DNA from 3 places in the Paenibacillus sp. FSL M7-0134 genome. Region 3 is predicted to be linked to each of the others. Evidence: riboswitches for the same ligand, from Rfam matches in the RefSeq annotation. Region 3 holds a riboswitch; each other region holds the start of a gene.
The links. A riboswitch is a leader RNA that binds a small molecule or an ion and turns the genes downstream of it on or off. The one in region 3 is predicted to bind cyclic di-AMP.
Positions count from the first base shown of each region.

Region 1: linked by a shared signal. The riboswitch ahead of NSQ58_RS14755 (3D domain-containing protein) and the one ahead of NSQ58_RS05030 (3D domain-containing protein) in region 3 are both predicted to bind cyclic di-AMP.
Region 2: linked by a shared signal. The riboswitch ahead of NSQ58_RS07510 (TrkH family potassium uptake protein) and the one ahead of NSQ58_RS05030 (3D domain-containing protein) in region 3 are both predicted to bind cyclic di-AMP.

Region 1 covers NZ_JBBOXV010000001.1:3,271,373-3,278,930, forward strand. Annotated here, with positions in the region: gene NSQ58_RS14735 (hypothetical protein) at 1-267, opposite strand, end outside; gene NSQ58_RS14740 (M20 family metallopeptidase) at 310-1,488, opposite strand; gene NSQ58_RS14745 (ABC transporter substrate-binding protein/permease) at 1,637-3,100, shown strand; gene NSQ58_RS14750 (amino acid ABC transporter ATP-binding protein) at 3,087-3,809, shown strand; cyclic di-AMP (ydaO/yuaA leader) riboswitch at 4,044-4,212, shown strand; gene NSQ58_RS14755 (3D domain-containing protein) at 4,219-4,887, shown strand; gene NSQ58_RS14760 (polysaccharide deacetylase family protein) at 5,086-5,892, opposite strand; gene NSQ58_RS14765 (NADH:flavin oxidoreductase/NADH oxidase) at 6,198-7,220, shown strand; gene NSQ58_RS14770 (PspA/IM30 family protein) at 7,308-7,558, shown strand, end outside.
Region 2 covers NZ_JBBOXV010000001.1:1,687,928-1,695,485, forward strand. Annotated here, with positions in the region: gene uvrC (excinuclease ABC subunit UvrC) at 1-36, shown strand, start outside; gene NSQ58_RS07505 (CPBP family intramembrane glutamic endopeptidase) at 5-1,735, opposite strand; cyclic di-AMP (ydaO/yuaA leader) riboswitch at 1,997-2,149, shown strand; gene NSQ58_RS07510 (TrkH family potassium uptake protein) at 2,559-3,899, shown strand; gene NSQ58_RS07515 (potassium channel family protein) at 4,007-4,684, shown strand; gene NSQ58_RS07520 (LysR family transcriptional regulator) at 4,690-5,595, opposite strand; gene NSQ58_RS07525 (succinate dehydrogenase cytochrome b558 subunit) at 5,822-6,496, shown strand; gene sdhA (succinate dehydrogenase flavoprotein subunit) at 6,590-7,558, shown strand, end outside.
Region 3 covers NZ_JBBOXV010000001.1:1,140,107-1,147,664, reverse strand. Annotated here, with positions in the region: gene veg (biofilm formation stimulator Veg) at 1-58, opposite strand, end outside; gene yabG (sporulation peptidase YabG) at 260-1,156, opposite strand; gene rsmA (16S rRNA (adenine(1518)-N(6)/adenine(1519)-N(6))-dimethyltransferase RsmA) at 1,212-2,096, opposite strand; gene rnmV (ribonuclease M5) at 2,104-2,649, opposite strand; gene NSQ58_RS05030 (3D domain-containing protein) at 2,796-3,944, opposite strand; cyclic di-AMP (ydaO/yuaA leader) riboswitch at 4,216-4,498, opposite strand; gene NSQ58_RS05025 (TatD family hydrolase) at 4,700-5,470, opposite strand; gene NSQ58_RS05020 (HD domain-containing protein) at 5,513-6,796, opposite strand; gene NSQ58_RS05015 (AbrB/MazE/SpoVT family DNA-binding domain-containing protein) at 7,128-7,382, shown strand; gene rsmI (16S rRNA (cytidine(1402)-2'-O)-methyltransferase) at 7,507-7,558, opposite strand, start outside.

The DNA.
Region 1 (7,558 bases), 2.1 Mb from region 3:
CAGCTCAGGGTGGGCTTCGATTACACGACTCCTTACGCTATGAGCATAGGAGGCGGGAATGGATTGCTCCAGTAGCTGCATTAGCTCTGTAATCTCTGGATGACGCTCCTGCGCAAGGGACGAAGGGGATGGGGAGCTGAGGAAAAAAGCATTCCGGCTCCGTGTTTTTCTGTTTCCCCGGTTTCTGCGTATTGCACGGAATATAAACCAAAAAATGAAGAGGATCACCACAATAAACAACGTCCAAAAGCTGCTCATACTATCCATGATGGCTGACTACTCCTTTCTGAAAGAACACGGAATTAAGATTTAGCGTTCGTTATTCAGCAGAGCGAATTCTTTTTTTATCCGGGCTAGCAGTTCAGGATTCGTGATTGCATCGCAAGCAGTCCATGCCAAAGTTCTCGCAGCCAGCAGCATTCCTTCCATGGCCCGGTCCTGCATCGCCAAATCGCGGAATTCTGGTGTATGCAAGGCATGCTTCTCGTCAATAACTTGAATGTAAGGATGGATAGCAGGGCAATGAAGCGATACATTTCCGATATCCATGGAGCCGTGATCTTCGCCTTCTGTTATATCTTCTTGTGAAATGCCAGCCTGCACCAAATTTGCGGTAAACGCATCGGAAAGTACACGGTTCGTGACCATTTCATCATAAGAAGTCTCATAATTGGAGGTCTCCAAACGACACCCGGCCTGTAAAGCAGCTCCTTCAGCAATTTGAATAACACGGCGAGTCAGCGGGTTCAGTTCTTGACGTGTAGTGGCTCTCACATAAAATTGGGCTGAGGCGTAATCAGGAATAATATTGGCTGCTTGCCCACCCTGGTTAATGATCCCATGGATACGCACTGTACTTTTTACTTGTTGACGGAACGCATTGATGCCATTGAACGTTTGAATCACAGCGTCCAGCGCGTTAATGCCTTCGTGCGGGCTGGCAGCCGCGTGAGCAGATTGACCAAAAAATTCGAATTGTACAGCATCAATCGCCAGTGATTTGCCTGATTTTTCGTAACGGTCATAAGGATGCGTCATAAGTGCGATGTCGCAATCATCAAACAATCCGGCAGCGGCCATAGGGACCTTTGCACCGCGTGTTTCTTCGGCAGGTGTGCCATATACCCGTACTTCTCCACCAGTTTCGTCGATGATCGACTTGAGGCCGACGGCAGCACCAGTACTCATCATACATATCAAATGGTGCCCACAGGCGTGTCCTAGACCTTTCAGAGCGTCATATTCTGCCAGAAAAGCGACAACCGGTCCGGGTTTTGCAGATTTGTAAGTTGCAATAAAGGCTGTTTCTATGCCCAATACAGGTGCCTGGACCTCAAAACCGTGAAAAACCAGTTCTTCTTTTAAACGGGCAGCGGCCAGAAATTCCTCGTTTCCAAGTTCAGGATTTGCGCCAATAAATAACGAAATGTCCTTAAACCGTGGGGCATGCTGCTCGATGGTCTGTTGAATGGTCTGTTTAAAATCCATGCTGAAAACTCCTTTATATAAGCTGTAATGTAGGTACTGCGTTAGGTATGCTGAAATTGTACTATAACATTCATTGCATAATCATGCATATTCATTTATAATGACACAATCTTATTTATTATAAAGAATTTAAGGAGAGAAAAAAAGATTGAAAAAGGCATATCGTTTTACCGCCCTGGTTTTGACGGCGGTTATCTTGCTGTTGACTGGTCTTCCCATGCTCAATGCATACGGAACGGAAGCAAAGCCACAGAAAAAACTTGTAGTGGGCATGAGTGCCGACTTTCCGCCGTATGAGTTTCATAAAGTCATTAACGGTAAGGATACCATTGTTGGGTTCGATGTGGATATCGCCAAGGAAATCGCCAAAGATTTGGATGCGGAGATGGTCCCTGAAGACATGAGTTTTGACTCTTTGCTGCCTGCTCTGCAAAGTGGTCGTGTAGACTTGGTACTGTCCGGTATGACACCAACGGATGAACGCAGAAAGAGTATTGATTTTTCGGATGTATACTATCGCTCCAAGCAAGTCATCATGGTACGCCCAGAGGATAAAGACAAATATCCGACGATGGATGCTTTGAAAGGCGAGAAGATCGGAGCACAAAAGGGAAGTATTCAGGAAGAGATTGCTCAAAAAGTGCCCAATGCCTCTGTAACTTCACTGGATAAAATATCTGACCTGGTACTCCAGCTGCGGACCCAGCGTGTGAACGCTGTCGTGATCGAAGATACGGTTGCTAAAGGATACACGTTAGACGGTACCGTAACCCTTGCCAAGGCTGTGCCTGAGGATGCGGGAGCAGAAACAGCTGTAGGTATCCGTAAAGGGAATGCAGAATTGCTTGCTTCTGTAAATAAAACGTTGGCTCGCCTGAAAGCAGACGGGTCGATTGAGAAGTTTTCCACGGAAGCGAGTGCACTTTCTGCGGATCGTCAGGTTTCTTCTAATAACATTGTAGATATTTTTTGGAAATACCGCAGTTTATACGCTACGGGTATCGGCTACACCTTGTTGCTGTCTGCGCTCGGAGTACTGTTCGGATTCATCATTGGTCTGATCATATCCTTGCTACGTATGAGTGGAGTACGCATCATTGAGTGGTTAGGTACCACTTATGTAGAGATACTGCGTGGCACACCTATGCTGGTGCAACTCATGATTATTCACTACGGGGTTGCTTTGACGCTGGGTGTCAATTTTACTCCACTCCAGTCTGGTATAATCACATTGTCTCTGAATAGCTCGGCATATCTGGCTGAAATTTTCCGTGCAGGTATCCAGGCAGTAGACCGTGGACAGATGGAGGCTGCCCGTTCATTGGGTATGGGACGAGGCAAAGCTATGCGTCATGTCATTTTGCCGCAAGCGTTTAAATCTATTTTGCCTGCTATCGGTAATGAGTTTATTACGATCATTAAAGAATCATCCATTATTTCGACCATTGGGATGGTGGATATTATGTATCAGGCCCAGGTCATTAAGAACATTACCTACGAAGGATTAAGTCCGTTCGTAATCGCAGCCGCTATTTATTTTGTAATGACATTCAGCTTGTCTAAGCTGCTGGGTTTATGGGAAAGGAAGTTGAGAGCCAGTGATCACCGTTAAACAACTGCGTAAATCGTTCGGCAAGAATGAGATTTTAAAAGGCATTGATATAGATATCGCCAAAGGTGAAGTCGTCGTCATCATCGGTCCCAGCGGTTCGGGGAAGAGTACGTTTTTACGTTGCATGAATCTGCTAGAACAGCCTACGGACGGGGAGATTTTGTTTGAGGGCGAGCCGATTACAGCTCGTGGTCATAATATTAATGTAACCCGGGAGAAGATGGGGATGGTGTTCCAGCATTTTAATCTGTTCCCGCATAAAACAGTGTTGCAGAATCTGACGCTTGCACCAACGCAGGTTAGAAGACAGTCAGGGAAGGAAGCGGAAAAAATTGCGCTAGAACTCCTGCGTACCGTAGGGCTTGAGGATAAGAAGAATACCTATCCGAACCAGCTATCCGGTGGTCAGAAGCAACGTATTGCGATTGCGCGTGCTTTGGCCATGCAGCCGCACGTAATGCTGTTCGATGAGCCGACTTCTGCATTGGACCCTGAAATGGTTGGAGAGGTTCTGGATGTAATGAAGAAGCTCGCCGAAGGCGGCATGACCATGGTAATCGTGACGCATGAAATGGGCTTTGCCCGCGAGGTAGGCGATCGAATCATCTTTATGGATAACGGTCAAATTGTGGAACAAGGTACACCAGAGCAGGTATTTGGTACTCCAAGCCATGATCGCACCCGTGATTTTCTTGCCAAAGTATTGTAAGAAAGTGCTGATATGAGCTATAAAAAAGCCCTCCGTTTGACGGAGGGCTTTTTCTTTTTTTGTCACCATTTCACCATATTTTCGTAACAAATATCGATTTCTTGGTGACAAAATTGTAACGAGTATAGTATGATGTTCAAGGTTCCCAACATTTTCATGCGGATAAGGTTACAAAATTGTGATATTATGCAGTAAGCCAAAACTTACCGGGACAGCATGCGGTTATGAAAAACGCTGAATGCTGGGCCCAAACTATGGGAAGTGCGGGGGACGTAACAACGGCAGTCTTTCCGATACGTCATAAGACGATATGGAATATGCCTAGGGGTGAATTGCACAAGCATAGGGCTTCTCCTGAGTCCGAATCCGACAGCTAACTTCGCAGGCATAACAGAGGAGGTACATATCTTTGAAACATCTAAAACATATTGGAAAAACCATGAAATTTGCGGTGCTTGCCGCAGCCATTGCAGGGCTGGCACAGACAGCTGGAGTAGCGGATGCTGCTTCGCTTCATACTGCCAAAGATGGCGATACCTTCTTTTTGCTTGCTCAACGTTATGGAGTATCAGTGGACGAGCTGACGAAGGCGAACCCAAACATTGCCTCTAACAATATATATGCAGGTCTGCAAATTAAGGTACCTGGTGAAAAAAGTGTGAATGCAGCTTCGGATTCGAAGCCTCAGCTTCTTACGGAGAAAGCACCAGCGAATGAGGGGCCAGCGATTGAAGCGTGGGGCAAAACATTTAACTATAGCAAAATAGTCGACGTTAAGGCTACTGCGTATTCTGCCGCAGCCGATGAGAATGGTAAATGGGGAGCAGTGGACTACTACGGCAATCCGCTTAAACTAGGTACAATTGCGGTAGACCCGAACGTCATTCCGATGGGCACGAAAGTGCTGGTTACAGGCTATTCCCACCCAGGTTTGCCGGATCATTCTTTTGTAGCTGTCGCTCGCGATCAGGGCAGCGCCATTACAGGAAAACGGATTGATATCTTTATTCCTGGCAACAAATCATTTGTGAACGACTTTGGATTTCAAAATGTGAAGCTGTACGTTATTGATAAATAGCATTATACGTATATATGGTTTAATTAAACATAATATATATTATGTAAACTTAATGCCTGTATCCTACCGCATATAACTAGGTCAGACTCTTATCAGGTCCTATCCATAAAAAAGGCTGTCTTGACGAGCAGAAAACTTCTGCTGGTAAGACAGCCTTTTTACGTTGCTTTAGCTTGTAGCTCAATCATAAACATATGGTTATTTCTGTTCCGATGTGTGGAGTAGCCGGGGGACTGTGACAAATTTGTAGCCCTTAGCTTTTAGAGAGTGAATTAGACCCGGCAGAGCTTGAACAGTGCCTTGCAAGTTGGAACTTTGACCTCCACCTGCGTGCATTAAAATAATAGAGCCAGGCCCAGTAGCTGGGATCACATTGCGCTGAATTTGTGTTTTACTTAGTCCCTTCCAGTCGAGAGAGTCTACATTCCAATTGACAATCATGTAGCCATGACGACGTGCCCACTGGATTTGAGGCTCCGTGATTTCACCGTAGGGTGGACGAATCAACTTGGGGCGAAAACCTGCGCTGGCTTGTAAAATACGTTCTGTTTTTGTAATCTGGTTGCGAAAGCGTTCTGGTGTGGCCTTCCTAAAATCAGGATGAGTATAGGAATGGTTTCCTATAGCATGGCCTTCACGGATAATACGGCGTATGATCCCCGGATGCTTTTCCGCACGGTGACCGACGATGAAAAAGGTAGCTTTGATGCCATTGGCGTGTAATACGTCCAAAACCTGCGGCGTATACCTAGAATCGGGCACATCATCAAAGGTTAGGGCAATTTGGCGGGTGTGTGGGCCGCACATTTTAAAAATGTCCGCATGTTTTTTTCGCAGCATTGCTAATGTAGGAGTTGCTCGATCTATGCTCTGTTGTACAGAAGAAGCAACAACTGCTTCCTTGGGATGGGGCGTTCCGATGTTGGGAGGCGCATCCGCGTGAACGGGTAAACTTGAAAATGCTAGTAACAGTGCCAAGCCTGGCAACACTCCCCTGTACGGCATATGTATCCCCCCTTTCCGTGCAGTGATACCTAGTGGTGCTCTCGACTATTATGTACCTGTCCTATTAAAAATATGCTGGTTACCAAGTTCGGCTCATAAACGACTGGAAAGAAGTCCACGATGAAACGATTATCAATGAAGATGATGGAGCTAAACGTACATATTCTCTTAAACATGACCGAAAACAGGAGCATTTTCGCAAGTTTTAGCCTTACAACGAATTCGGTATACCGTGACAGCTGGTGTATAATGGGGATGCAATTCATAATTATACAGACATGGAATTGAAGGAAGGATGGATAAAAGTGACCGACTTGTTTACTCCTTATCAATTAAAGGGGCTTTCTTTAAAAAATCGGATTGTCATGCCCCCGATGTGCCAATACAGCGTGGAGGCCAAGGACGGAAATCCAACGGATTGGCATCATGTCCATTATGTGAGCCGGGCAGTAGGAGGCACTGGACTTATTATTGTGGAAATGACAGCGGTCCATCCAGATGGACGTATTACAGATCGTGATTTGGGTATTTGGAGTGACGAACATATTCCTGCATATCGTAAGATTGTAGAGGAAGTTCACAAGTATGGTGCCAAAATTGGCATTCAACTAGGCCACGCTGGACGCAAGGCTGAAGATGCTGAGCAACCTGTGGGTCCTTCCTCGATTCCTTTTAGCGAACGCTTTAAAGAGCCGCACGCCTTAAAGACAGCTGAAGTCAGGGAACTGGTTCAGGCATACAAAGAAGGCGCGCGCCGCGCGGTGGAAGCAGGTTTTGACACGGTCGAGATACATGGCGCTCACGGCTATCTGATCCATCAATTTCATTCGCCTTTAACAAATGCCAGAGAAGATGAATATGGGCAGGATTTGTCACTGTTCGGTGTTGAGGTCATACATGCTGTTAAAGAGGTTCTTCCTGCTGATATGCCTGTGCTTATGCGGATATCTGCCAAAGAATACGTCGAGGATGGATATAATGTGGAATACATAACAGGCGTAGGGGAACGATATCGTGATGCGGGTGTGGATATTTTCCATATCTCTTCTGGTGGTGAGGGTCCGATTGGTTCTGGCGGAGGCCCGTCTGCGCGTGCCGGCTATCAGGTGGATTTGGCTCATACCATCCGTGAAAAGCTGAATGTACCTGTAATTGCTGTTGGCTTACTGGATGATTATGAGGACGCCCGTCGGGTTGTTCAGCAGAAAGAAGCTGATCTGGTAGCAATAGGCCGTGCCATGCTGCGTGATCCCTATTGGGCGCTGCATGCATCGCGGGAGCTAAAAGTACAGGCCGACATCCCAGAGCCTTATTTGCGCGGCTTTTAGATATTTTTGAAACCCTCTTTGCAAAGCTTGCGTAAACATGTGTACAGAGCTTAAAATTTAAGCATTCAACTCTAGGAGGAACTTCACATGTCTATTTTCAAACGATTAAGAGATCTTACGATGTCCAACATTAACGCCATTATTGACAAGGCAGAAGATCCAATTAAAATGACGGATCAATACATTCGTGATATGCAAGAGGACCTGGAAGATGCAGAGAAAGCGGTAGCCGCTCAAATTGCTATTGAAAAGAGATTCAAACAGCAATACGAAGAACAGGCTGCTTTGGTAAAGAAACGCGAAGAACAGGCACATACCGCTGCAAAAGCACAAAATGT
Region 2 (7,558 bases), 550 kb from region 3:
CAGATTATAGCTGCCCTTCGGGAGGAGGAGTCGTAGAATACGGCTCCTCTTTTTTAATAGGTTCAAACATAATTCGATTTGGCTTTTTAGGACTAAACCAATAAATGATGTAACCCACAATGGCTGGAAGTAAGATCCAGAATAGACCAGCGCTCACATTCACAGTGTCTCCCAGACTCATTACACTAAGCCCCATTAGAATGCTGTCAAAAATAACGTGGCTGAACATGGCGGCAATAAAACCGTAACGCAGGAACACAAAACTGAACAGCAAGCCAAGAAAAGTCAGCTCAATAGGTCTGGAAATCACCGGATAGATTGGATAAAGTGTATGTCCCAGTGCCCAAATCAGCGTGGTGATCAGACAAGCAACAAAAGTGTTTTTCACTATTTTTTTGACCATCGGAATACCAAACAGACGGTAGACAGTCTCTTCTCCAATACCTGCCATCCAGGCCATAATCGGCAGTAACCATGGATAAGCCATATTGTAAGGGGATTGCGTGGCATCTGTTGTGGAGAATGTATTAAATGTGCGCTCCAGTATAAAGAATAAGATGGATTGTACCCCGAGTAAAATAAAGGCCCACAAGTAGCCAACATACATACTGCGAAGCACATACAGCCCGTAGCCCGGCTCTTTCGCACGCGGCCATGCATTCAGTCCAACCTGACGCATAAGTCCGTCACCGCCGACCAAGGAGAAGTAGAGCGCTACTGCCATGAAGAAGGTAACACCAATCTGGAACACCATAAGAAATATAAGCATGCCCTTACCGCCTGCTTCTGCTTGCAATAAAGGTAGCATGTTCATTGTCCCAGCTATACTTGCAATAAAGTATATAACGGACAGAACAATGCCGCGTACAAATGAAGTATGTCGTCGGGTGAGTGACGCATACACAATGGCAAGAACACCCAGCACAAAGCTAAATAGGGCATAACCCGCATAGGTCATCCAATTCGCCCAAAATGTTTGCTTTTCGATATAATCGGTATAGGACGACGGGGCCGAAAAGCTTTGAGAGAAGGAGCGAACATCACCGTCTTCGAAAGTAAAAGCCAATGTAAGTACCGAGGCGCCGATTTTTTTATCGTCTACGGTATACTTTAATCCACCTTCTTTTTCAGTGGTGGCGAGCTTCAAGTCCGACGGCTTAAAACCAAAGCGCTTAACCCATACTGCGGCCGCCTGCTCCTTGGCTTCAAGCGTCATGCCGTCCTCAGCTACACGTATAAGCCTGTTACGTGCTTCTTCATCCGTAGAAATATCAGCCTGTGTGTAATTGGTACTGGAGGTGATCCGTTTAAAGCTAACGACCTTCCCAGTGGATAAATCCACATGAATTTGCAGTTTGCTTTTCGCTGAGGATTCAGGCAGATCAACCCGAAAGGTTTCGTAAGGGTAATTTTTCTTCCATGTACGGTCGTACTGTTGAAGCAGTTTTTCTCTAGATAAATAACCGTACAAATCTGTTTCGGCCTGATAGGTCACGACAGGCTCCTCTGACTGTGATTCAGTATAGCCCAACTCGGAGCGGGCAAAGTCCAATGCGTGTATGACCGCTTCTTGTTTGCTGATGACCTTTGCGTTCATTACTGATTCTGGACTCGGATTGCTAAGCGAGGGAATAAGCAATTGAAAGATAAAAAAGCAAATCAGGCCAATCCCGCCCAGCAAGCCTAATTTTTTGAAGTTGGCCGTGAGCACGACCGGTTTCCCGATAGGATTCATGAGTTTCCTCCTTAATCTGTAAATAAGAACATCCATTAAAGATATCATACTGCACAGGTTCCCGCCAACAGACCAGCGATATTCATGAAAATAGAGTGAAAGCACTTTAAAGTTCCAATAAAATAAGATAAGCTGCGATTAAACGATGCCCATTCGCAAAATAAAGCCAATTTCACGTTTTTTCGGCGAAATCGGTTTTGTGATCTGGATATAGAAGGATTATAATCTTGAGGCAATGCCTATAAAATACATAGGTAATGATATACAGTTGAGCCGAATTTCTATGAGAAAACGGGGGAACCATGTTACTGGGGTGAATTTTACAGCCGATCCTGCTGGATTGGATGTGTAAATAGGGCATACTGTGCTGCCCGAATCCGTCAGCTAACCTCGTAGGCTATGAGCAGGAACCAAGTCAGGCACTCGGTTTTCCGGTGTCTATTTTTGTGCGTATAAAAGTGTTTGGATTGGTTAGACCGCTGCGGGTGCAGATTATTCTTCCGATTGCTGTTATCCCCGGATTTTTTGATTGTATAACCCCTTTAATGGTTAAAATCCGGAGATAAAGGCAAACGCTTCGCTTCTTCAGAACAATTCTGCTCCCTTCGCTGCTGCCCGCCAATAGCACAGGGGGCAGAGTAGTGCTTGACATGCATTCTTCCTGTATTCAGGGAATGCTAATTATAGTTACTAAAGGTTTGGAAAAATCAAAAAAATTAGGGGCAACGACGATCGGAAGATCAAATGGAACGCGTAGCGGGCTTACACCGTTTTAAATCACTGTTTTTATAGTTTTAAGGATTAGGAGAGAAGTGATGAATAGATGAATCCCAATGCAAGCTGGCTCCGGCTTTCTCCACCGCAGATATTCGTTGCGGGTTTTGCCATTATCATTCTAATAGGTAGTTTATTGTTAATGCTGCCGATCTCCAATACAACAGGAAAGCCACTTGCGTTTATAGACGCTTTGTTTACTGCCGCTTCCGCGACCTGTGTTACAGGGCTTGTCGTAAAGGATACGGGGACCTTTTTTACAACCTTTGGTCAAGTTGTTATCGCTGCGCTCATTCAGATCGGCGGCCTGGGCTTTATGACTATGGCTACCTTGATCGCGCTGGTGTTCAAACGTCGGATTTCCTTACGGGAGCGCCTCATTTTACAGGAAGCGATGAATCAGACCTCTGTCGAAGGAATTGTCGGATTGATTCGTAAGGTGCTGCTGTACTCGCTGGTCATTGAGGGCGTATGTGCTGCAATATTTGCGATTCGCTGGTCGTTTGATATGCCTGTAGGCAGGGCGATTTATTTTGGGATTTGGCATGCCATCTCCATGTTTAACAATGCTGGTTTTGACTTATTCGGGCACTTTCGCAGCCTGACAGATTATGTATATGATCCGATTGTTAATTTTACAGCTATGTTCCTGATTATTTCAGGCGGCATTGGTTTTGTAGTGATGTCGGACCTGGCAGAATATCGCAAGCGCAAGAGACTTTCCTTGCATACTAAGGTGGTACTCAGCATGACGGGCGCTATGATTGTAGTCGGCACGCTCGTGATTTTTGTATTTGAGTTTACGAATCCAAAGACTCTTGGCTCGCTTGATTGGGGGGGGAAACTGCTGGGATCTTTATTCCAGTCCGTAACCCCTCGTACCGCAGGTGCCAATACACTGGACATTGCAGGCTTGCGGCAGGCTACGCAGTTTTTTATCATCATACTCATGTTTATCGGGGCTTCTCCTGGCTCTACTGGAGGCGGGATTAAGACCACAACATTCGCGCTGCTCATTGGAGCAGTGATTTCGATGCTACGGGGGCGTGAAGATATTGTGCTGTTCAGGTACCGACTTGCGCAGGGACGAATTTACAAGGCTTTGACCATTACACTGCTGGGGCTGCTGTTCGTGATCGGGGTGACCATGATTTTGTCGGCAACCGAAGATCATCATTTTCTGATGATCTTGTTCGAGACGGTGTCTGCGTTTGGTACAGTGGGGCTGTCGATAGGGCTTACACCTGATTTGACAGTCATAGGCAAGCTGGTGATTACCCTGACGATGTTTGCAGGTAGACTGGGGCCACTCACGCTAGCTTATGCACTGGGGCCGAAAAAGGGTAAAGAATTATATCGTCATCCGGAAGGCAAAATGATTATAGGATGAATCATTTCATGATATGTAGTATACATTTCGTGGGTTTAATTATTTCAGGATTTTTGTAAAATCCTCATTTATGAAATTGATTCAGATAAGGGAGTTTTCGAGTAGATATGAAAACGCAGCAGTTTGTAGTTATTGGCTTGGGACGGTTTGGCTCAAGCCTGGCTTTGCAATTGGTGGATATGGGGTGCGAGGTGCTAGGCATTGACCGGAATGAGGATGTTGTGGACAGTATGAGTGAGATGTTGACACATACTGTCGTTGCGGACGCTACCGATGAAGACTCATTGCGATCACTGGGCATCCGTAATTTCGATTGCGGCATTGTTGCTATTGGTGATGACATTCAGGTAAGCATCCTGACCGCCATTTTGCTGAAGGAGCTGGGTGTGAAAAAAGTCGTAGCCAAAGCCATATCTGTGCTGCACGGGCGTGCGTTAGAGAAGCTCGGTGTGGACCGGATCATTTATCCAGAACGGGATATGGGTATCCGGGTGGCTCATCAGCTAGTCACGCCTAATTTGCTCGATTATTTGGAGTTGTCCAAAGAATACAGTATTGTGGAACTCAATGTACCTGCATGTCTGAATGGCAAAACGCTAGCAGAGCTAAATGCCCGTACTCGCTTTGGTTGTAGTGTCGTGGCGCTTCATACGGCGAACGGTATCCTGATCGCACCGACGGCTATGGATCGGCTAAAAGCAGACGATATTATGGTCATCATCGGCTCGAATGACAATATCGGTCGCTTTGAGGATGAGGTTGTTAATGTCAATGAAGAGGGCTAAACCCTCTACACCATACGATAGCCTGCAAACGACGCACGTGTCTCGCTAATCCAGCGTCGTGCTGTCGGACCGAGATCGGTCGTCTCCGAGTAAATGAGGGAGGTCGTTCGGCGTGTCTCCTTCAAATCGGGCAAGTACAATGCAGTGAGTCCATTATCCCGTAATAGTTCGCTGCGCAAATAGGATTTGGGTAGCAAGGCGGAAGCCTTACAGGTTGGAAGCAGGCGTACAATTGCCTCGAAGGAGTCGATTTCCATGCGGATATCCGGCATGATGCCGCTGCGCTGGAATAAGTCATCCGTCAGACTGCGATACCAGGTTCCTTTGGAGAAAATAATCATCGGCAATCCTTGCAGGTCTTTCATCGAGGCCGTTTCTGTCTTGACGGTTAATTCATGTCCAATGGGAACAACAAGCTCCAAATGATCATCAAATAGCGGAATGCAACGCAGTCCGGCTTCATGAATGGCAGACCCGACAATACCGGCGTCTGCTTTTTTATCACGTACAAAGGCGACGATTTCATGGGTTTTACCGGTGAGCAGCTTCAGCTCGGTTTGAGGATGCTTGCTCATGAAAGCTTCGACGAGGGTAGGCAGCGTCGTTTGGAGTGTCGTGAGGCTTGCGCCGAGTGTAAGCATACTCTGGGCTTCATTTTTGTGCTGGGACAGCTTTTGTAAAAAGCGAAGCTGTCGTTGCCGTTGCTCTAGTGCGAATGTATAAACAAATCGGCCAGTGGACGTAATTTCGAGCCGTTTGCCCCGACGATCAAAGAGATTCACACCCAGCTGTTCCTCCAGCTTGGCAATTTTGCGAGACAGGGCAGGTTGGGACAGATTCAGCAGTTTGGAGGCTTTATTCAGGCTGGACTGCTCGACAATGACGGCAAAAGCGTTCAAATCCTCAAACAAATCATCCACTTCCTCTCTATATGCAAAAAAGACATAATAATTAATACGTATATTGCAATTCCATTATAAGCCGAAAAGGAGTAACATGAAAGCGACACAAGATGTTCACACTTTTGTTTTTCCTTATAAGGGACACCTTGTTGGACATTTCCTGTCGGGAACTGTCATTTTATATGTTATATTACTATTGAAAACGCTATTATTGGGAGAAGGGAGCATGACCTAGATGAGAGGATTTTATTCCAGAAAGCTGCATTCGCTTCTTGGCGTCATTCCGTTGGCTCTATTTTTTGTTGAGCATTTGGTGACGAACTTCACAGCGGTGGAGGGCGGCAAGGAAGGATTTAATCGCAGCGTGGCCTTCCTGAATGGTTTGCCGCTGGTTATTGTGCTAGAAACGTTATTCATCTACTTGCCATTACTGTTCCACGGGATTTATGGCTTGTATATCGCTTATCAGGCTGACCCGAATGTCAAAAGGTTCGGCTATTCACGTAACTGGCGCTTTCTGTTCCAGCGTATTTCTGGCGTCATTACATTTGTATTTATTATCTGGCACGTATACGACACACGCTTTCAGGTAGCTCTGGGTAAAGTAACTCATGAGGAGCTAGGCGGCGTTATGCATGGCATTGTGACGAACCCGGTTTATTTCATTTTGTATTTAATCAGTGTCGTTTCGGCATCCTTTCACTTTGCTAACGGACTGTGGGCATTTATGGTCAGTTGGGGGATTACTGTGGGACCGCGTGCGCAAAAAGTATCTTCTTATATCTGTATGACCCTGTTCGTGGTGGTGTCTATCGGCTTCATCGCTTCCCTGCTTGCATTCCGCAGCGCGGAATTTCAGGAAACGGCAACTGCCTTGGTGCAATGCAGCGCTTTTAAACAGCTACTGTAAATGAGTCATATCCATTATACATCGTGTTGAGATTCTATTTTTAAACGTAAAAGGGGATTTGGTTAAAATCCTGAAAAAAAGGAGTGAGCAGAAATGGCAGCATCCAACATTATTGTCGTGGGCGGCGGTCTGGCAGGTCTAATGGCTACGATCAAGGCGGCAGAGGCGGGAGTTCACGTTCATTTATTTTCTTTGGTTCCGGTCAAAAGGTCCCACTCCGTTTGTGCTCAAGGCGGCATCAATGGTGCGGTAAATACCAAGGGTGAGGGAGACTCACCCTGGATTCACTTTGATGATTCGGTCTATGGCGGGGACTTTCTGGCCAACCAGCCTCCGGTAAAAGCGATGTGCGAAGCGGCTCCAGGGATCATTCATCTCATGGACCGCATGGGCGTCATGTTTAACCGGACACCGGAAGGACTGCTGGACTTCCGTCGCTTCGGCGGTACCCAGCATCATCGGACCGCCTTTGCTGGCGCGACGACAGGACAGCAGCTTCTGTACGCTCTCGATGAGCAGGTACGGCGCTGGGAATCTGCTGGTTTGGTGACCAAGTATGAAAATTGGGAGTTTTTACAGGCTGTACTGGATGATGAAGGCATCTGTCGAGGGATTTGCGGGCAGGATTTGCGTACGATGGAAGTGAAGACTTTTGCAGCGGATGCAGTTATTTTGGCGTCTGGTGGCCCCGGGATTATTTTCGGTAAAACCACGAATTCCGTCATTAATACGGGCACAGCTGCTGGTGCGGTGTATCAGCAAGGCGTACGCTATGCGAACGGTGAGTTTATCCAGATTCATCCGACGGCTATACCAGGGGATGACAAGCTGCGTCTCATGTCCGAGTCGGCACGGGGAGAGGGCGGTCGTATTTGGACGTATAAGGACGGTAAGCCATGGTATTTCCTCGAAGAAAAGTATCCGGCTTACGGAAATCTGGTCCCTCGCGATATTGCAACACGTGAAATATTCAGTGTATGCGTTGATGATGGACTGGGTATTAATGGCGAGAACATGGTCTACCTCGATCTGTCCCACAAGGACCCGAAAGAGCTGGATGTA
Region 3 (7,558 bases):
TTTGCCCTACATGTGCGTCGAGACTGCGTTTGATTTCCAACAGCGTATTTTTAGCCATTGCCTAACGACCACCTCTTTCCTTGTCCATTATAACGAATTTTAGAGGGATTGTCAAATCAAGCTAAATATTATAACAACACGAAAAATAAGTTGTCAATTTAATTTTTTGCGAACAGGAATAATTTATATAAAAAATGACAAAAAGCCTCTGAAAGCAGAGGCTTTTTGTTCAGATTAATCCTATTGGCACATTTGAATCCTAGATTGCGGAAGGCGTTACTTTAAGCGTAGACAAATTTTCAAGCTTCGGCAGGCCGATGCGATAGCTTCCCCTAGTTTCAATTCCACCCACTCCGCGACTGCCACTGATTGTCTGGTGAAACAGGTCCCCCATGTTGACCGTATCACGGATCGAAGTAAAGGCCGCCTTGGCAGCCACGTAAACGGGGTCCAGCGCGTGAATCAGGATACGCCCTGGTGAGCTGGCGAAGTTCGCTCCCGCACGTAGCAGCGCCTCAAAATGGGACTGGCACGCCCCCGCTACAATCGTCAGCGAATCCAGATGACGTTCATATTGTCTTGCTACCTGAATCGCCGCCACAAAATTTTGCGAATTTTTATAACTTTTCAAGCTGTACAAATCGTAAGGCTGTGGCTGCTTCAGCACACCGTCATGTCCGGTAATGACTACGATATCCGGACGGATACGGGGAAGCAGTCGGTACAACGTGTCCGCCATTGCCGATTCGTGAACGTGATGTCCCTCTGCAGGAACACGGAGCTGTTCATATAAACTGAGACATTTTTTCAAATAGCCGGGATCTCCATCCAGATGAAGAACCTTTCCCGGCATTTCAAAATACGTTGACTCGACCGGATCACTCCAGTCCCCAACCAGAGCTGCCTGACTACGAGCAGCTTGCTGCTGGCGTGCCCGTTGCAACAGATTAAGAGACTCACCAGCCTTAATATGGGCCTGCTGAGTCTTACCGCTAATCTGGTCTGCAGGCACTCTGACCAGATCGTTCACTGGGGAATCGGCCAGCAGCCGAAATTCTATTCCCTTAATGATCGCTTTATCCCGCTGGATGTCCTCAACACGAAACGTGACATCTCCGCCGTACGATTTCCGAACGACCAAGTCTCCTAAACTCATCACACTGTATCACCCCTCCTATATCGTATGGGTGAATGCACAGTTTGGTTCCAGCTTAGGATATACCTGCCTCCAACAGCACAGCGCTGAGACGCGCAAATTCCTCAATACTTAGCGTTTCTCCTCGACGGGAGGGTTCAATACCAGCTTGTTGCAACAACGGCTCCAGCGTGTCCCTGTTCTCTTTGGTGAAGAAACGGCTTTTTAAGTTATTGGAAATGGTTTTACGACGCTGGGCAAAAGCAGCATGAACCACTTCAAAAAAATGCTTCTCATCCACCACTTCCACTGGAGGGGCTTCCCGTACACGCAACCGGATGACTGCAGACTCCACATTCGGCTGGGGAATAAATACTGTATTCGGCACAATACAGACTAATTCAGGTTCGCTGTAATATTGCACCGCAATGCTCAGGCTGCCGTAATCCTTCGTTCCAGGAGACGCAGCCATACGCTCAGCCACTTCTTTTTGGATCATAATGACGATATTCTCCAAAGGGAGCTTGTCCTCCAGCAGCCTCATCAGAATCGGTGTAGTAACGTAGTACGGCAGATTAGCCACGACACTTACTTTGCTCACGTCTGCAAAATCGGCTGCGAACACCTCGCGCAAATCCAGCTTCAACACATCTCCATGACGTACCTTCACATGCTCGTAAGGGGCCAACACTTCTTCGAGAATTGGCAGTAGCCGCTGGTCAATCTCGACAGCGGTAACTGCCTTGGCCGATTGGGCCAGCTTCTCGGTCAAAGCACCAATCCCAGGACCGATCTCAAGTGCGCCCTTCGTCTCATCCAATCCGGCAGCATTTACAATCTTATTGAGAATATTCTGATCAATCAGGAAATTTTGTCCCAAACTCTTTTTGAACGAAAAACCGTGCCGTTGAATAATTTCCTTCGTACGCCGCGGTGTTGCTATATCTTGAATCCCTGTCATACGGATATCACAATCCTTCACTTTCAATTTGTGCCAGCGCCCCGGCAAATTCCTCGCGGCTGATCTGAAATACAGAGAGCCGTTTATGTAGCTGCTTTCCGTTGCAATAACCAATACCCAGCACATTCCCTAAGGCCATACGGCGTGCAGCAGCATTGGGATGGGTGATGAGTCCAGCATCAATCAGGTCCGCCCACTCAATCAGCGGGTCGGCGCCTTCCACTGTCGTATGGACCCGTGCAAGAGCGTGTCTGATCGCTTCTGGTGAGGCATTCTCCACGCCAATATCTCCTTTGCGCGTCGCTTCTGCCTCGGGTATAAAGGCCTGCTTGCAGCCGGGTACCTTGGAAGCGATAATCTTACGGATGCGCTCCCCTGCATGATCGGGATCGGTTAAAATGATGACCCCCCGCCGCTCCTGCGCCAATGCAATTTTACGCAGCGTCATTTTATTAATGGCGGAGCCGCCAGTTTCTATCGTATCCGCATCAACAGCGCGGCGAATGGCCACCGTATCATCCCGGCCCTCTACCACGATCACTTCCTTGATCATTTGCGTTTCCCTCCACTGCTACACAGCAAGCTATATTTATCTTTCCCTGCTTTTGAAAACAAAATAAGAAGAGGATATCCTCTTCTTAGCATGGCATAACTATGTTGTTAATACTATCGCATTGCCCTCAACATACACAACCTGTTTTAGTTGATTTCAGGCTTTATCGGTCCGATAACATAAACGGTTTTACCGTGCTTACGACCAAATTGGTTGGCTCGGCTCAAACTCTCATAATACACATCGATTTTGTGGCCTTTAATCGCGCCACCGGTATCCTCCGCACGGCGGAAGCCCACCCCTTCGATATACACCCACCAGCCGATTGGAATTACACTCGGATCGACCGCGATGGTGCGTCCTTCCGTGACACGTGCGCCGGATGCAGTACGTGTACCGATACCTGGCTCCTGTGAGGAATACGCCGTCATGGAGACATTTTGTAAAACTTTGCTATATTTAAAATTGACGCCTGCTTTACGGACAGCACTGCCCGAACTAACCGTTGTTGCCTTAACCGCATCATTGGGACCGACGGAAGCAGCCAGAACGACCGGTTTTTTCTTCGTTCCTACTGCAATGACTTTATCCACACGGTTCTGTGCAACTTCCTTGTTAACCAGCTGTTTGGATACCAACTTTCCATCATGATATACCTTTTGAACGTGCTGGACGACCACACCCGATTTGCCGCTTTGAATGACCCGATTATCGCCTTTATAAAGACTCGGATCGGCCGTTTTGATGACCTGATAAGGCACCTGTTTTTTCTGTTCGACCTGCTGTTTCTTCACACGGACGATTTTTATGTCCATGTTAGACGAAACAGAGGCATCCAACGCAGGATAAACTTTATCCGTTGATGATAATTTATAGCCCGAGGTACGAATGGCACCTTCTACTGTATTTTCTGTTGTGTACAGCTTTTTCGTCTCATTGCCTGAAGATACTTTGACTTGATTGGCACGTTTAATGACTACGCGATCGCCATCCTGTATTGCTCCATTTAGCGGCATGGAAACTGTATCATGCGGCTGAAGTGAAATGGAATGCTCGCTCAGCAAATCTTGAAGCTTGGATTCCCGGGTTTCTACCGCAGACGCCTTGCCATCGATGACAAAAAAGACTTGTTTTTTAGATTGCGTGTACATCAGAATTGAAATCATAATCGTTAGCGCGATTAGAAAAATAGCAACCAAAGCAGCCTGGCGCACATTCTCTTGCTTCCAACGCAATACGTAAGACATGCTGGATGAGCGTGACTCATGGGTATCCTTTTTTTGGAAAATGCCCATTTCCTCCGTCCTCCTTACATAGCCCGCCGTCTGGAGTAAGACATAGTTGAGATTTGACGTGACTATAACAGATTTTCTACAAGACAAGCCCAAACTGCGACTGTCCTGCACCATGTACCCGTCTTCGCGGCATGCTGTCCTCCCCTGTTTAACCACAGTATGATGACAGATTTTCTTTTATTCACAACAAAAAAAGCCAGAGAAAGAGACTAGAGAGCTCTTTCGTGGCTTCCGGCATGTGTGAATATGCGGGAAAACTCATGCACGAGATGGCTTCTCTCTTGTTACGCTTACGGGGTTAGCTGTCGGGTTCGGACGTAGAGAGTCGCCCTAGCTTGGGTCAACCGCTCATGGCGGTCGCCTTCACATTCACCCCGAAGACCCAGAAAGAAATCGAAATACGGCTCCTCCACCTATTCAATCCCATCCGGGGAAAGAATTTCGGTCGAGCCGGCTGGCGGAAGAGACGTTCCCTTCTTGCACATATGCCGGACGTACTGTAAGCCATATCGGTTCCCCCGTTCCCTGTAAAAGGGACTCAGCGAGACTGGTTCATGAAATGACTTGTTGATGTTTACATTCAAACAACAATTCACTGAAAAGATGATATCCTGTTTCTATGCATGTTGTAAAGCAGGTTTCAAGTACATTTTTTAAAATATTCGGTTAAAATATTGTAATATTCTCGAGTTTCCTGCAACAAATTCATGATTAGCTTCGTCTATCTCTTTATTTTGATCGATTTCTTCACTTTTTCATTGAATGTCAAATCGTTCCAGGGCATTTTGGGTCGTTATTGACACTAATTCCTCCACTGTAATCCCTTTGATTTGGGCTGCAGCCTCTGCTACCAGTCTCACATGTGCAGACTCATTTCGCTTCCCACGAAACGGATGAGGCGTCAGATAGGGAGCATCAGTTTCAATGAGCAGACGGTCCAGCGGCACCTGTGCGAGCACCTCTTTTGGCTGCTTGGCATTTTTGAACGTTATTGGACCACCAAAGGAAAGGTGAAATCCCATATCCAGCACCATTTTGGCTGTCTCCCAGCTACCCGAAAAGGAGTGCATGACTCCTCCAATCTCACTCGCTTTTTCCTCGCGCAATATCCTAACAATATCTTCATGTGCATCCCGGTTATGAATAACAATGGGCATTTTGAGCTCACGAGCCAGACCAATTTGATTTCGAAACACCCGATGCTGAACATCCTTCGGTGATGTATCCCAATAATAATCCAGACCGATCTCTCCGATGGCTACAACCTTCTTATGACTGCATAACGATGCAATCCATTCTAAATCGCCCTCCTGCATTGTAATAGCATCCTGAGGGTGCCATCCGACTGCCGCATAAATAAAATCATACGTCTCGGCCAATTTCATGGTGGATGGAATGGTCTCACGATTAAATCCGATATTGATCATCCGTGTTACTCCTGATTCGACAGCACGTGCTATAACTTCTTCACGATCTTCGTCAAATTGTGGCGCATCCAAGTGAGTATGAGTGTCGAATAAATCCAAGGTTTACATCTCCTTTTTTTACTTACATTTCTATATAGTTGTCTATTCTTTGACAAAATAATTCCTTATTTCGGCAGGAAGCCTGTCTTTTACCGCGTTCAATTTATTCTGGGGAAAATACATATGATATTTTCCTCGGTGAATACCACTTATTGAGCGCACAATTTCCGAAACTTCGGATATTTCACTCACCTCGCCCTGACGTCCAAGCAGTAAAATCTGGTTGTCCGTCGAGCCACCCTGCCGAAACACATCATAAGGAAGATCTGTCGGAAAATCAATTTCAAAATCATATTCAGGGTGCAAACCAGCCTCTTTCAAAGCTTCTCTAATACTGTCAATGGTATCTGTATCCATATTTTCAATCTCTACATATTTATACAATCTACGGTCCATAAAACGGCTGCTCAAATCACTTAAAATCTCGTCCTTTTCTCGTTTCCACTGGCTAAATACGGTCTGGATTAATGACTCGTCGAGCATCAGATATTGCTCTACTGTAAGCTCTCCTTTCAACAGATCCGGCAGCGGGTCCAGCAGAAAACCAAACTCATATCCGTTTTTAAACAATTCCTTTGCTCGCTTGAAAATTTTACGTAAAAGGATTTCCGAGCTGCGTGTTACAGGATGAAAATAAATTTGCCAATACATCTGATAGCGTGACATTAAATAATCTTCTACTGCATGCATGCCTGATTCCTTCACAACAATTCTCCCATTATGAGGACGCAGCAGTCGTAAAATACGATCCAAATCAATCGTGCCGTAGTTGACACCTGTTGAATGAGCATCCCGCAACAAATAATCCATACGGTCGGCATCTAGCGGACTGGTTACCAAGTTGACAACGATTGGCTTATCATACGTTTTGGCTATAACCGCAGCCACCTTTTGTGGAAGCTTGTCGTCGACTTGCCGTAGCACGGCGTTGATCTTCGTGTCTCCCAGTACAATGCGGCATGTCCAATCCTCATGGTTCATATGAAAGGCTTCCTCAATTGAATGAGAAAATGGGCCATGCCCCACATCATGCAATAGGGCCGCACACAGAGCAACCAGCCTTTCCTCCTTCGGCCAATCTGGGAAATCTCCACGTTCAAATTGAGAAATAATACGTCTCGTAATCTCATATACGCCCAATGAATGTGAAAAACGGCTATGCTCCGCTCCATGAAACGTAAGATACGATGTGCCTAACTGCCGTATGCGCCGTAAACGTTGGAACTCCGGCGTGTTGATCAACCGCCATATCACAGTATCCTGAACATGGATGTAATTATGTACCGGGTCTTTAAAAACTTTTTCTTCACTGAGTGGCTGGTGCAAGATATCAGCTCCTTTAATATTCGGAATAATGGATTAAAATACAATAAAATCCTAAATGATTTCCTTCATTCGACATTCTTTGTCGTAATATGTCGAATTATAGTTTTTCGACATTTCCAAATCGACAAACTGAATAAATCATCAATAAGATAAGGCAATACACATGAGTAAAGGTCTTTAATCTAAATACTTTTGCATAATCAGACTGTTACTACATTTTTAAGGTTGACTGTTTTGGGAATCGTTGGTATAGTAAATATCAGAAAAGAGAAAATTTTGTCGAATCATGACACTTATATTATTTTAAACGGCGAGAGGAGCCTGATTTATTATGATGAAATCCACTGGTATTGTAAGAAAAGTTGACGAGCTCGGACGTGTTGTTATTCCAATCGAATTGCGTCGTACCCTGGGAATCGGAGAGAAAGACGCTTTGGAAATTTATGTTGATGGCGAACGCATCATGCTTAAAAAATACGAGCCTGCTTGTATCTTCTGCGGCAATGCTGAGAACGTAATTTACTTCAAAGGGAAAATTGTTTGCCAAGATTGCATTTCTGAAATCCCAACACCTGTGACAAACTGAGAATTTTAGTATATAATAGACTTATCAGATATTGTTAATTCTAACCTTTTTCATATATACTCCTTGTTGCCTTCCACGGTTTGAACCCAACCGTTGGAAGGCCCTTTTTTGTTCAGACAGATATTCATAAGAGTGCGTTGTAAACATCTCTCTTGGAGATTGAACGATCTGTGGCT